One region of the Rhodococcus chondri genome, then DNA from elsewhere that is predicted to be linked to it. Evidence: riboswitches for the same ligand, from Rfam matches in the RefSeq annotation. Region 1 holds a riboswitch; the other holds the start of a gene.
What was found. A riboswitch is a leader RNA that binds a small molecule or an ion and turns the genes downstream of it on or off. The one in region 1 is predicted to bind thiamine pyrophosphate.
Positions count from the first base shown of each region.

Region 2: linked by a shared signal. The riboswitch ahead of Q8814_RS24300 (TenA family protein) and the one ahead of thiO (glycine oxidase ThiO) in region 1 are both predicted to bind thiamine pyrophosphate.

Region 1 covers NZ_JAUZMZ010000007.1:36,079-41,481, reverse strand. Annotated here, with positions in the region: gene Q8814_RS02560 (ABC transporter permease) at 1-623, opposite strand, end outside; gene Q8814_RS02555 (ABC transporter ATP-binding protein) at 638-1,567, opposite strand; gene thiG (thiazole synthase) at 1,620-2,405, opposite strand; gene thiS (sulfur carrier protein ThiS) at 2,398-2,613, opposite strand; gene thiO (glycine oxidase ThiO) at 2,610-3,674, opposite strand; TPP riboswitch at 3,672-3,784, opposite strand; gene thiE (thiamine phosphate synthase) at 3,811-4,500, shown strand; gene Q8814_RS02530 (molybdopterin-dependent oxidoreductase) at 4,745-5,403, shown strand, end outside.
Region 2 covers NZ_JAUZMZ010000251.1:108-4,870, reverse strand. Annotated here, with positions in the region: partial or broken gene Q8814_RS24315 (acyl-CoA dehydrogenase family protein) at 1-33, shown strand, start outside; gene Q8814_RS24310 (TetR/AcrR family transcriptional regulator) at 68-736, shown strand; gene Q8814_RS24305 (TetR/AcrR family transcriptional regulator) at 807-1,469, shown strand; TPP riboswitch at 1,515-1,610, shown strand; gene Q8814_RS24300 (TenA family protein) at 1,603-2,322, shown strand; gene Q8814_RS24295 (ABC transporter substrate-binding protein) at 2,370-3,368, shown strand; gene Q8814_RS24290 (ABC transporter permease) at 3,349-4,158, shown strand; gene Q8814_RS24285 (ABC transporter ATP-binding protein) at 4,155-4,763, shown strand, end outside.

The DNA of each region.
Region 1 (5,403 bases):
GGCAGGAACGGCTGGATCTCCCGGCCCACCGACCCGAACAACGCGAACAGCGACTCGATCAGCAGCGGCCACAACAGCAGCAGCGCAATGGTGCCGGCCGACTGCCGGAGCAGCGTGCCCACTCCCACCGCGAGGATCACCGCGAGCAGCGCGTAGATCGGGATGCCGTACACCGACCGCCACGTGGTCTCCCCGCTCAGCACGAGTTCGCGTCCGGCCTCGGGGCCGGCGAGTGCCCGCGCGACGAACACGGCGGCCAGGCCGACGAGTCCGGTGAAGATCGCTCCCACGATCCCGATGAACAGGGACTTGACGATCAGCACCAGCGAGCGGTTCGGCATCGCCTGAAAGGTGGTGCGGACGATCCCGAATCGATATTCGCTGGTCACCGACAGCGCCGCGAGGATCATCAGCACCATCACACCGAATCCGGTGATACCACTGACCGCGACATCCACCGTCGGATAGAAGCGGGCCATCTCGTCGTCCATCGTCAGCGAGCTCCGTGAGACCGCCCCGATCGCGGCCGCGACCCCGAGTCCCAGGGCGAGAATCACCGCGAGACACCACCACGGCGACTGCACCGACGTCAGCTTGATCCGTTCCGCACGCAGCGTGTCCAGCGCCATCGCCGCCATCACAGTCCGCCCTTCATCACGTCGTCGAATCCGGTGCCGTGGAATTCCACGTCGCCACCGGTGAGTTTCATGAACGCGTCCTCGAGGGACGCGTTGCGGGCCGAGAGTTCGTGCAGCACGACCGACCGGGCCGCGGCGAGCTCACCGATTTCGGCGGCCCCGGCGCCGGACACGAGCAGAGCCCCGTCGTCGTCGCGCACCGTGTGCCCGCGTTCGGCGAGGGCGGCACGCAACGTGTCGAGTTGAGGACTGCGCACCACCACCACCGATTCGGCGGCGCGGTCGACGAACTCCTTCACCGTCGTGTCGGCGATGAGCCGCCCCCGGCCGATGACGACGAGATGGTCGGCGGTCTGCGCCATCTCCGAGAGCAGGTGGCTCGACACGAGCACCGTGCGTCCCTCCGCCGCGAGGGCCTGCATGAAGCGGCGGATCCACACGATGCCCTCGGGGTCGAGCCCGTTCACCGGTTCGTCGAAGAGCAGCACCTGGGGATCGCCGAGGAGCGCTGCCGCGAGACCGAGTCGCTGCGACATGCCCAGCGAGAACCCCCCGGCTCGCTTCCCGGCGACCTCGGTCAGCCCCACCTGCCGCAGCACCTCGTCGACGCGGGAGCCGGGCAGCCCGTTGGACGCGGCGAGCCACCGCAGGTGCGCGCGCGCCGACCGATTGGGATGCACCCACTTCGCGTCGAGCAGCGCACCGACGGTCTGCAGCGGCCGCGTCAGATCCTGGTATCGCCTGCCGTCGATGAGCGCAGTACCCGAGGTGGGACGATCCAGCCCGAGGATCATCCGCATCGTCGTGGACTTCCCTGCCCCGTTGGGGCCGAGGAACCCGGTCACGATGCCCGGGCGGACCGTGAACGTCACGTCGTCCACCGCGGTTGTCGAACCGAAGGTCTTGGTCAATCCGGTCACTTCGATCATGGTGACAGCCTGCCGGAAAACCCCTTCGCGTGCAGCACGCCGGTCCGGGGCGTTACGGCTCGAGCGGCGACGACGCCTGTGCCCAGAAGCGCTTCGGGATCCGTCCGGCGTGCCGCGCCCGGAATCCCGCCTCGACGGCGTGCCGCATCGCCGACGCCATCAGCGCCGGATCTTTCGCACGGGTCACGGCGGTGGCGAGCAACACGGCATCGCAGCCCAGTTCCATGGCGAGGGCGGCGTCGGAGGCGGTGCCGATGCCGGCGTCGAGAATCACCGGCACACCGGCCGATTCGACAATCATCTCGATGTGATGGGGGTTGGCGATACCGAGGCCGGTGCCGATCGGGGAGCCCAGCGGCATCACCGCGGCGCAGCCGACGTCCTCCAGACGCCGCGCGAGCACCGGATCGTCGGTGGTGTACGGCAGCACCACGAATCCGTCGTCGACGAGTTGCTCTGCTGCCGCGACCAATTCGATGGCGTCGGGCAACAGGGTGCGTTCGTCTGCGATGACTTCGAGCTTGACCCAATCGGTTTCGAGCGCTTCACGTCCGAGCTGCGCGGTGAGCACTGCTTCCTTCGCGCCGCGGCAGCCCGCCGTGTTGGGCAGCAGGCCGATGCCGAGGCGCCGCACCAGATCGAGCACACCGGTGCCCGACGTCGCGTCCACGCGCCGCATCGCGACGGTGGTCAGTTCGGTACCGGAGGCCACCAGCGCCTCCTCGAGCACTGCGAGGTTCGCGGCGCCGCCCGTACCGGTGATCAGACGCGAGGAGAAACTGCGGCCGGCGATGGTCAGCGGCGGCAGGTCGTGTCCCGGCTCACGATGCTCAGCCACCCTGGACCGCCGTGATGATCTCGATGCGGGCGCCCCGGCCGACCTTCTCGGACCAGCGGCCACGGGGGAAGACCGCGCCGTCGAGTGCGACGGCGATGCCCTTCTCCGGCAATCCCAGTTCTGCCAGCACTTCGGTCATGGTCGGCGCCTCGGCGAAGTACTTTTCTTCACCGTTGACGGTGACGCCCACCGATACCGGATTCGTCATCGCACACCTTCTTCCGTGAATCGTCGGGGATCGGCGTATTTCGCCTCGGGAAGCGATTCGTCGCCCAGTTCGGCGAGAACCGCGTCGACGGTGATCGGAGTGAGGAGCACCCCGTTGCGGCCGTGTCCGGTCGCCGCGATCACCCGCTCCGACACCCGGCCGATCAGCGGCAGGTTGTCGGGGGTCATCGGGCGCAGCCCCGCGCTCGCCTCGTGGAGTTCGTATTCGCCGATCGCCGGGAACAGCGCTTCGGCATCGGCGATCAGATCCCGCACTCCGGCAACCGTGACCTGCGTATCGACGGCTTCGTACTGCGTGGCACCGACGACGAGACCACCGTCGCGCGGCACCAGATACACCGGCCGGCCGTGCACACTGCCCCGCACGGTGCGCTGCGGTGACGGTGTCGCGCCGGGACGTGTCCGCAGTCGCAGGATTTCGCCCTTGACGGGACGGACGGGCAGTTCCGGCCACAGTTTCGCCGACGCCGACCCCGCAGCGAGCACGACCCGGTCGGCGGTCAGATCCGCGACATCGCGTACCGGGGCGTCGACGAACCGCACTCCGGTCTCGGCGGCAGCGCGGCGCAGTGCGTCGACGAGGGCCCGGTTGTCGACGGACAGTTCGGTGGGTGCGAGCAGACCGAGCCGGATGCGCGGGCCCAGTTCCGGCTCGAGTGCGCGCACCTCCGCACGCGACAGGATCCGCATCTCGTGGCCGTGCCCGGACACCCAGTCGGCGATGGTGCGCAGGTCCGCGGCGTCGGCGGTGTCGAGAGCGACGGTCAGCGACGGCCCGGAGGTGAACAGTTCGGTGTCCACCGTGCGCTGCAGACGCGCGCCGAAGTCGGGCCAGCGTTGCAGCGACGCGGCACCGAGATCGAGGACACGATCCTCTCCGGGCCAGCCCTCCGACAGCGGCGCGAGCATGCCACCGGCCACCCACGACGCTCCGGAACCGGGTGCCGGGTCGTGCACCGTCACCGTCCAGCCCGCACAGGCCGCGCGCCAGGCTACGGACAGCCCGATCACCCCGCCGCCGACCACGGATACTGTTGCCATTGATCCCACCTCACTCCCTGCGCCGGCATGATCCGGTTCAGGTCATAACGGTCGGGGCCGGCAGGCCCCCTCTCAGCCCCGCGTTCCTCGGGACTCCCGTGTTGTCACGTTCTCTTCAGAGGTTACCGTCTTGTCCGTGAGCACCTATCGCGGCAACCATCCCGATCCTCGCGGACGCCTTGCGACCGCCCGGCTGTACCTGTGCACCGACGCCCGCCGCGACACGGGCGACCTGGCACATTTCGCGGAGGAAGCGCTCGCCGGTGGCGTCGACATCATCCAGTTGCGCGACAAGGATTCGGCAGGGGAAAAGAAGTTCGGCCGCCTCGAGGCACGGGAGGAACTCGCGGCGCTCGAGGTCCTCGCCGATGCCTGCGCCCGGCACGGAGCGCTGCTCGCCGTCAACGATCGTGCCGATATCGCGTTCGCCGCGGGCGCGGACATCCTGCACCTCGGCCAGGGTGATCTTCCGGTCGCGCAGGCGCGGCGCATCCTCGGCGACGACATCGTCGTCGGCCGGTCGACCGCCAGCCGTGCGCAGGCTGCGCTCGCGGACATCGAGGAAGGCGTCGACTACTTCGCGTCCGGTCCGGTATGGGACACCCCGACGAAGCCGGGACGCAGCGCCGCGGGCCTCGACGTGATCCGCGAGGTCGCGCAGTCGCGCCCACAGCGGCCGTGGTTCGCGATCGGCGGTGTCGATCTCGAACGGCTTCCGGAGGTACTCGACGCCGGGGTCACCCGCATCGCGGTGGTGCGCGCGATCACGAAGGCCGCCGATCCGCGCGCGGCCGCGGCCGCATTGAAGGCCGCTCTGGGCGGCTGAGCGGCCGATGCGGATCGCGGGGCGCAGGCTTCGCCCCTGACGAGGACGAATCGTCATACCGGTCGAATCTTCCCGGTGGCGCCTCTAGGGTGGCAACCACAACTGGATGATCATGTTCTCCGATTTCGGTGCTCGTCGGCTGCCCCGAACTGCGGGAGCGCTGCTCGGTGCGCGACCGAACCCGGCGAATCGCCACGCAAGGTGGGCTCCCACTGCCCGCTGCCTGCGAATCGAAAGGCCCGTGATGGACCCGGATTTCCCGCTCTGGCTGCGCACCACCCACCTCCTGAACTTCCTGCTCATGGGCATCGTCCTGCGGAGCGGCTGGGAGATCATCTCCTCGCTTCCACGCTTCTGGTGGCGAAACGACTGCAAACCCGGCACCGAATGGATCAAGTTCACCCGCCGGAAAGTGCCGCAGGAGGAGGGCGTCTACACCTCGCTCATGGACGAGCGCAGCGCAAGTCCACTGCTCACACTTCCCGGTAACAAGAACATCGGACTGGGCCGGCACTGGCACGGGCTGGGCGTGACCCTGTGGCTGCTCAACGGCCTCGTCTACGTCGTCCTGCTGTTCGCTACCGGACTGTGGCGACGCATCGTCCCGACCTCCTGGGACGTCTTTCCCGACGCCTGGGAATCATTGACGATCTACCTCGGCTTCGGCGTCCCGTCGATCGAGCATTTCCAGCCCTACGATGCGCTGCAGATGCTCACCTACACCGGTGCGGTATTCATTCTCGCGCCGCTGCTCATCCTCACCGGCATCGCCATGGCCCCGGCGGTCCGCTCCCGGTTCCCCTGGTACGTCGAGCTGTGGGGCGGACACCAGGGCGCGCGTTCCCTGCACTTCATCGGCATGGTGCTGATGAGCGTGTTCATCCTCATGCATATCGGACTGGT
Region 2 (4,763 bases), on a different contig from region 1:
AAGACGATCGTCGCGAAGGATCTGGGAATCTGACGCTGCGGCCCCGAGCGACGAGGAGGACACCCCCATGCCGGCCGAACCCATCGAGTTGCCCGTCGACGAGGCCGTGCGGGCGGTACGGGCCAACTCCCGACGCCGGCAGATCCTCACGGCTGCCGCCAAAGTGATGCAACGCAAGGGTTTTCATCAGATGTCCATGCAGGCACTCGCGGACGAGGCGAACGTCAGCGTGGGCTCGCTCTACAACTACTTCGGCAACAAGGAGGAAATTCTCCTCGCCACCATCACCGATATCCTCGACGCCTTCCAGGACCAGCTCGAGCCGGCGATGGTGGCCGCGGGAGAAGACCCCGTCGAGCGCCTGGCCGCCGGCATCCGCCGATTCATCGAGATCGTCGACGAGAACCTCGACGCGGTGGCCCTGACCTACCGGGAGAGCCGCACGCTCGACCCGGACGGCCGGGAGATGCTCAAGCGGCTCGAAATCGCCACCTCCGCCCCGCTACGCACAGTGCTGACGGAGGGCATCGACGCCGGCCTCCTGCACCCGGTCGATGTCGACCTGATGGTCTTCGATCTGGTTCTGCTCGCGCACGGATGGTCGCTCAAACACTGGCACTTCGGCCGCATCTACAGCCTGGACGAGTACATCCGGCTGCAGACCCGGTACGTCCTCAACACCGTCGTGCCGCAACAGAAGCGAAACCTGTACCGGCACCTGATGGAGGCCTTCTGAACGGCCGCACGGAACACGACGATCCCCGTCGGTAATGTGGATCGGACCGCGCGGCAACGAGGAGTACGACATGACCACCGACCACGATGCACTGCCCGTGGAAGAGGCCGTGCGTGCCGTACGCACCAACTCCCGCCGCAAGCAGGTCCTGGACGCCGCGGTCGAGGTCATGCAGCGGACGGGCTTTCATCAGATGTCGATGCAGGCACTCGCCGACGAGGCCGGTGTGAGCGTCGGACTGATCTACAAGTACTTCGGCGGCAAGGAGGACGTACTCCTGGCGACCATTCTCACCATCCTCGATGCCTTCCGCGACCAGCTCGAACCGGCTATGGACGCCGTCGGCGACGACCCGGTCGAGCGGCTCGTCGCCGGAATGCGCCGCTACATCGAGATCGTGGACGAGAACCTCAACGCCACCGTGCTCACCTACCGGGAGAGCCGCACTCTCGACGCCGCAGGACGGGCCCGCATCAAGGAACTCGAAGTGGAGTCGTCGGCTCCGCTGCGCGCCGCTCTCGATGCAGGAATCGCCGCGGCGGTCATGAATCCGGTCGATGTCGACCTGATGGTCTTCGACATCATGCTCCTTGCACACGGCTGGGCTCTCAAGCACTGGCACTTCGGCGCCATCTACAGCCTCGACGAGTACATCCGGCTGCAGACCCGCTTCGTGCTGAACACACTCATCCCGGCCCAGCACCGCGAGAACTACGCGCAACTGCTCTCCTGACCGGCCTTGCGTCCGGTCCGATACAGCCGGGTGCTATGGTCGCTTCCGACCGACACGGGGTGCTCCGCACATGCGGGGCTGAGATCACACCCGTCGAACCTGTCAGGTAATGCTGACGAAGGGATGTTTCGGCATGACCATGCCTGTAACCGTTTCACCACCTACATACACCGGTCGTTTCACCGACCTTCTGTGGGAGCGCACGAAGGTGCTGCGCGACGCCGTCGACAATCTCGAGTTTCTCCGTCGCCTCGGCGACGGCACCCTGCCGCTCGACGCCTTCCGCTTCTACATCGAACAAGACGCCCTCTACCTCGCGGGCTACGCCAAAGCGCTGGCGCTGCTCGCCGCCAAGTCACCGGAGCCGGTGACCGGGGCGTTCTGGGCCACAAGCTCCGCTACCGCGGCCACCGAGGAGTCGTCGCTGCACCAGGGGCTGCTCACCGGGGGTGTGCTGCCCGAGACCGGCGAGGTCGTCGAACCTTCCCCGGCGTGCCTGGGATACGTCTCGTACCTGACGGCGACGGTGTCCACCGAGCCGTACGCCGTCGGCGCGGCCGCGGTACTGCCGTGTTTCTGGATCTATGCCGAAGTGGGCCGCGAGCTGGCAGGCCGGGCCGCCGACGCTCTCGCAGCCGACCCGTCGCACCCGTACGCCCGCTGGGTCACCACCTACGACGATCCGGCGTTCCACGCCTCCGTCGCGACCGCCCGCGAACTGGTCGACGCGGCCGCCGAAGCAGCGACCGGACCCGAACGCGATGCCATGCTCGACGCGTTCACTGTCGCGACCCGGTACGAACTGATGTTCTGGGACACCGCGCTCCACCGGCAGCAGTGGCCCGCCTCGTGAGGCGGCCCGGTCGGGATCCTCCGCGGCGATCTCGTAGCCGCGCTGGACTGATCGCCGGGGTCCTCACCGCCGTAGCCGCGCTAACCGCGGTATCGGGCTGTGCGAGTGATTCGCCGGACGAGAACACGATCCGTTTCGCGCTGGACTGGACCCCGAACACCAACCACACCGGCCTGTACGTGGCGATGCAGGAAGGGCTGTTCGACGACGCCGGACTCGACGTCGAGATCCTGCCCTACAACAGCACGACCCCCGATCTGCTCGTCGACGCCGGCAACGCCGAGTTCGGTATCTCGACCCAGGCGATGACCACATTCTCCCGCGCGGCCGGTGCGCAGGTCGTCTCGGTGCTCGCTCCCCTGCAGCACTGGGCCACCGGCATCGCGGTCAAGGCCGACCGCACCGACCTCGCACGGCCGAAGGATCTCGACGGACTCACCTACGCCGGTTTCGGCGACCCCGGGGACGAAGAAACGCTGCGACAGGTGATCCGCGCCGACGGCGGCGACGGCAACTTCACCTCCGTCACCCTCGGCACCTCTGCCTACGAGGCGGTGTACTCCGGCACCGCCGACTTCACCGTGTCCTACCTGGCCTGGGAGGGCATCGAAGCAGAGCACCGCGGACTCCCCATGCGGTACTTCTCGTACACCGACTTCGGATTCCCCGACGCCTACGCCATCGTGATCAACGGCAACGAGGACTGGCTCGCGGAACATCCGGAGCAGGCGCGCGACTTCGTGCAGGCCGTCCAGCGCGGCTACGAGATCGCCGCGGAGGATCCCGACCGGGCCGCCCAGCACGTGATCGACGCCAACCCCGGTGTGTTCGACGACGAGGCTCTCGTCTTCGAAAGTCAGCGGATGCTGTCCGCCGACCACCTGCGCGACGGAAACGGGCGGGTGGGCACGATGACCCTCGAGCAGTGGACCGGGTACTCCCGATTCCTCTACGAGGCGGGACTCCTCGCCGGACCCGACGGAGCACCGCTCACCGAGGAACCGGACTGGTCGTCGTACTTCACCGATGAATACCTCGCTTCCTGACAGTGCCCGCATCTCGTCCGGCCCGTCCGGGCGGATGCGGGCGCTGCTGCCCGCGGTGACCGTCGCGGTCGTACTCGTCGCGATGTGGGAACTGTATGTGCGGGTCGGCGATATCCGGCCCCAGGTGCTGCCGGCGCCCAGCCGAGTCCTCGATCAGGGCTGGGCCCACCGCAGCGACATCGCCGGCCATGCCGCGGCGACCCTGCAGGTCACCGTCGTGGGATTCGCCGTGTCGCTGGTCCTCGCCTGGGTATTGGCGACCACGGTGGATTTCTCGCCGTGGCTGCGGTGCGCGCTGGTGCCGCTGTTCGTGGTGTCCCAGACCCTGCCGATCATCGCGATCGCGCCGCTGATGATCATCTGGTTCGGGTTCGGTCTGCTGCCGAAGGTTCTCGTCATCGCGCTCGCCACGTTCTTTCCCATGACCATCGGCTTGATCGAGGGTTTCGCCGCCGCGGATCGGGACGCCGGGGCACTGCTGCGCAGCATGGGCGCGTCCCGCCGGCAGGAGTTCCGGTACGTGCGGATGCCGGCGGCGCTCCCCCGCTTCTTCACCTCTCTGCGCATCGGCATCACCTACGCGGTCGTCGGTGCGGTCTTCGCCGAATATGTCGGCGCCACCTCCGGTCTCGGCATCTACATGGCGACACAGAAGAACTCCTTCCGCACCGATCTGGTGCTGGCCGCCGTCGTTGTCACCGCCGCGGTGTCGCTGCTGCTGTATCTGCTCACCTACGCCGTCGAACGGATCGTCGCGCCGTGGGCCCTGACCACCGGGAGCCGTCCGTGACCGCCGTGTCCGTTACCGAACTCCGCCGGGCGTTCGACGGCACCCCGGTCCTCGACGGTATCGACTTCGACATCGCGCCCGGTGAATTCGTGTCGGTGATCGGTCCGAGTGGCTCCGGCAAGTCCACCCTCTTCGGGTTGATCGCCGGTCTCGACACCCCCGATTCCGGGTCGGTCGTCGTCGGCGGTGCACCCGCGGCCCCGGGACGGGCGGCGCTCATGCCGCAGAAGGACCTGCTGTTCCCGTGGCGGTCCGTGCTCGACAATTGCTCCCTCGGCCTGGAAGTGCAGGGGGTCTCCCGTGCCCGCGCCCGGGCCGCCGCACGAAAGCTGTTTCCCGCGTTCGGTCTCGAGGGGTTCGAGGACGCGCGCCCGTTCCAACTCTCGGGCGGCATGCGCCAGCGGGCGGCACTGGCGCGCACCGTGTTGCAGGACCGTGACGTTCTGCTCCTCGACGAGCCGTTCGGAGCTCTCGACTCGCTCACGCGCACCGACATGCAACTGTGGCTGCAGCAGGTGTGGTTGCGCGACCGCTGGACGGTGCTGATGATCACGCACGACGTCCGCGAAGCCGTGTTGCTGTCGGATCGGGTGCTGGTGCTCTCG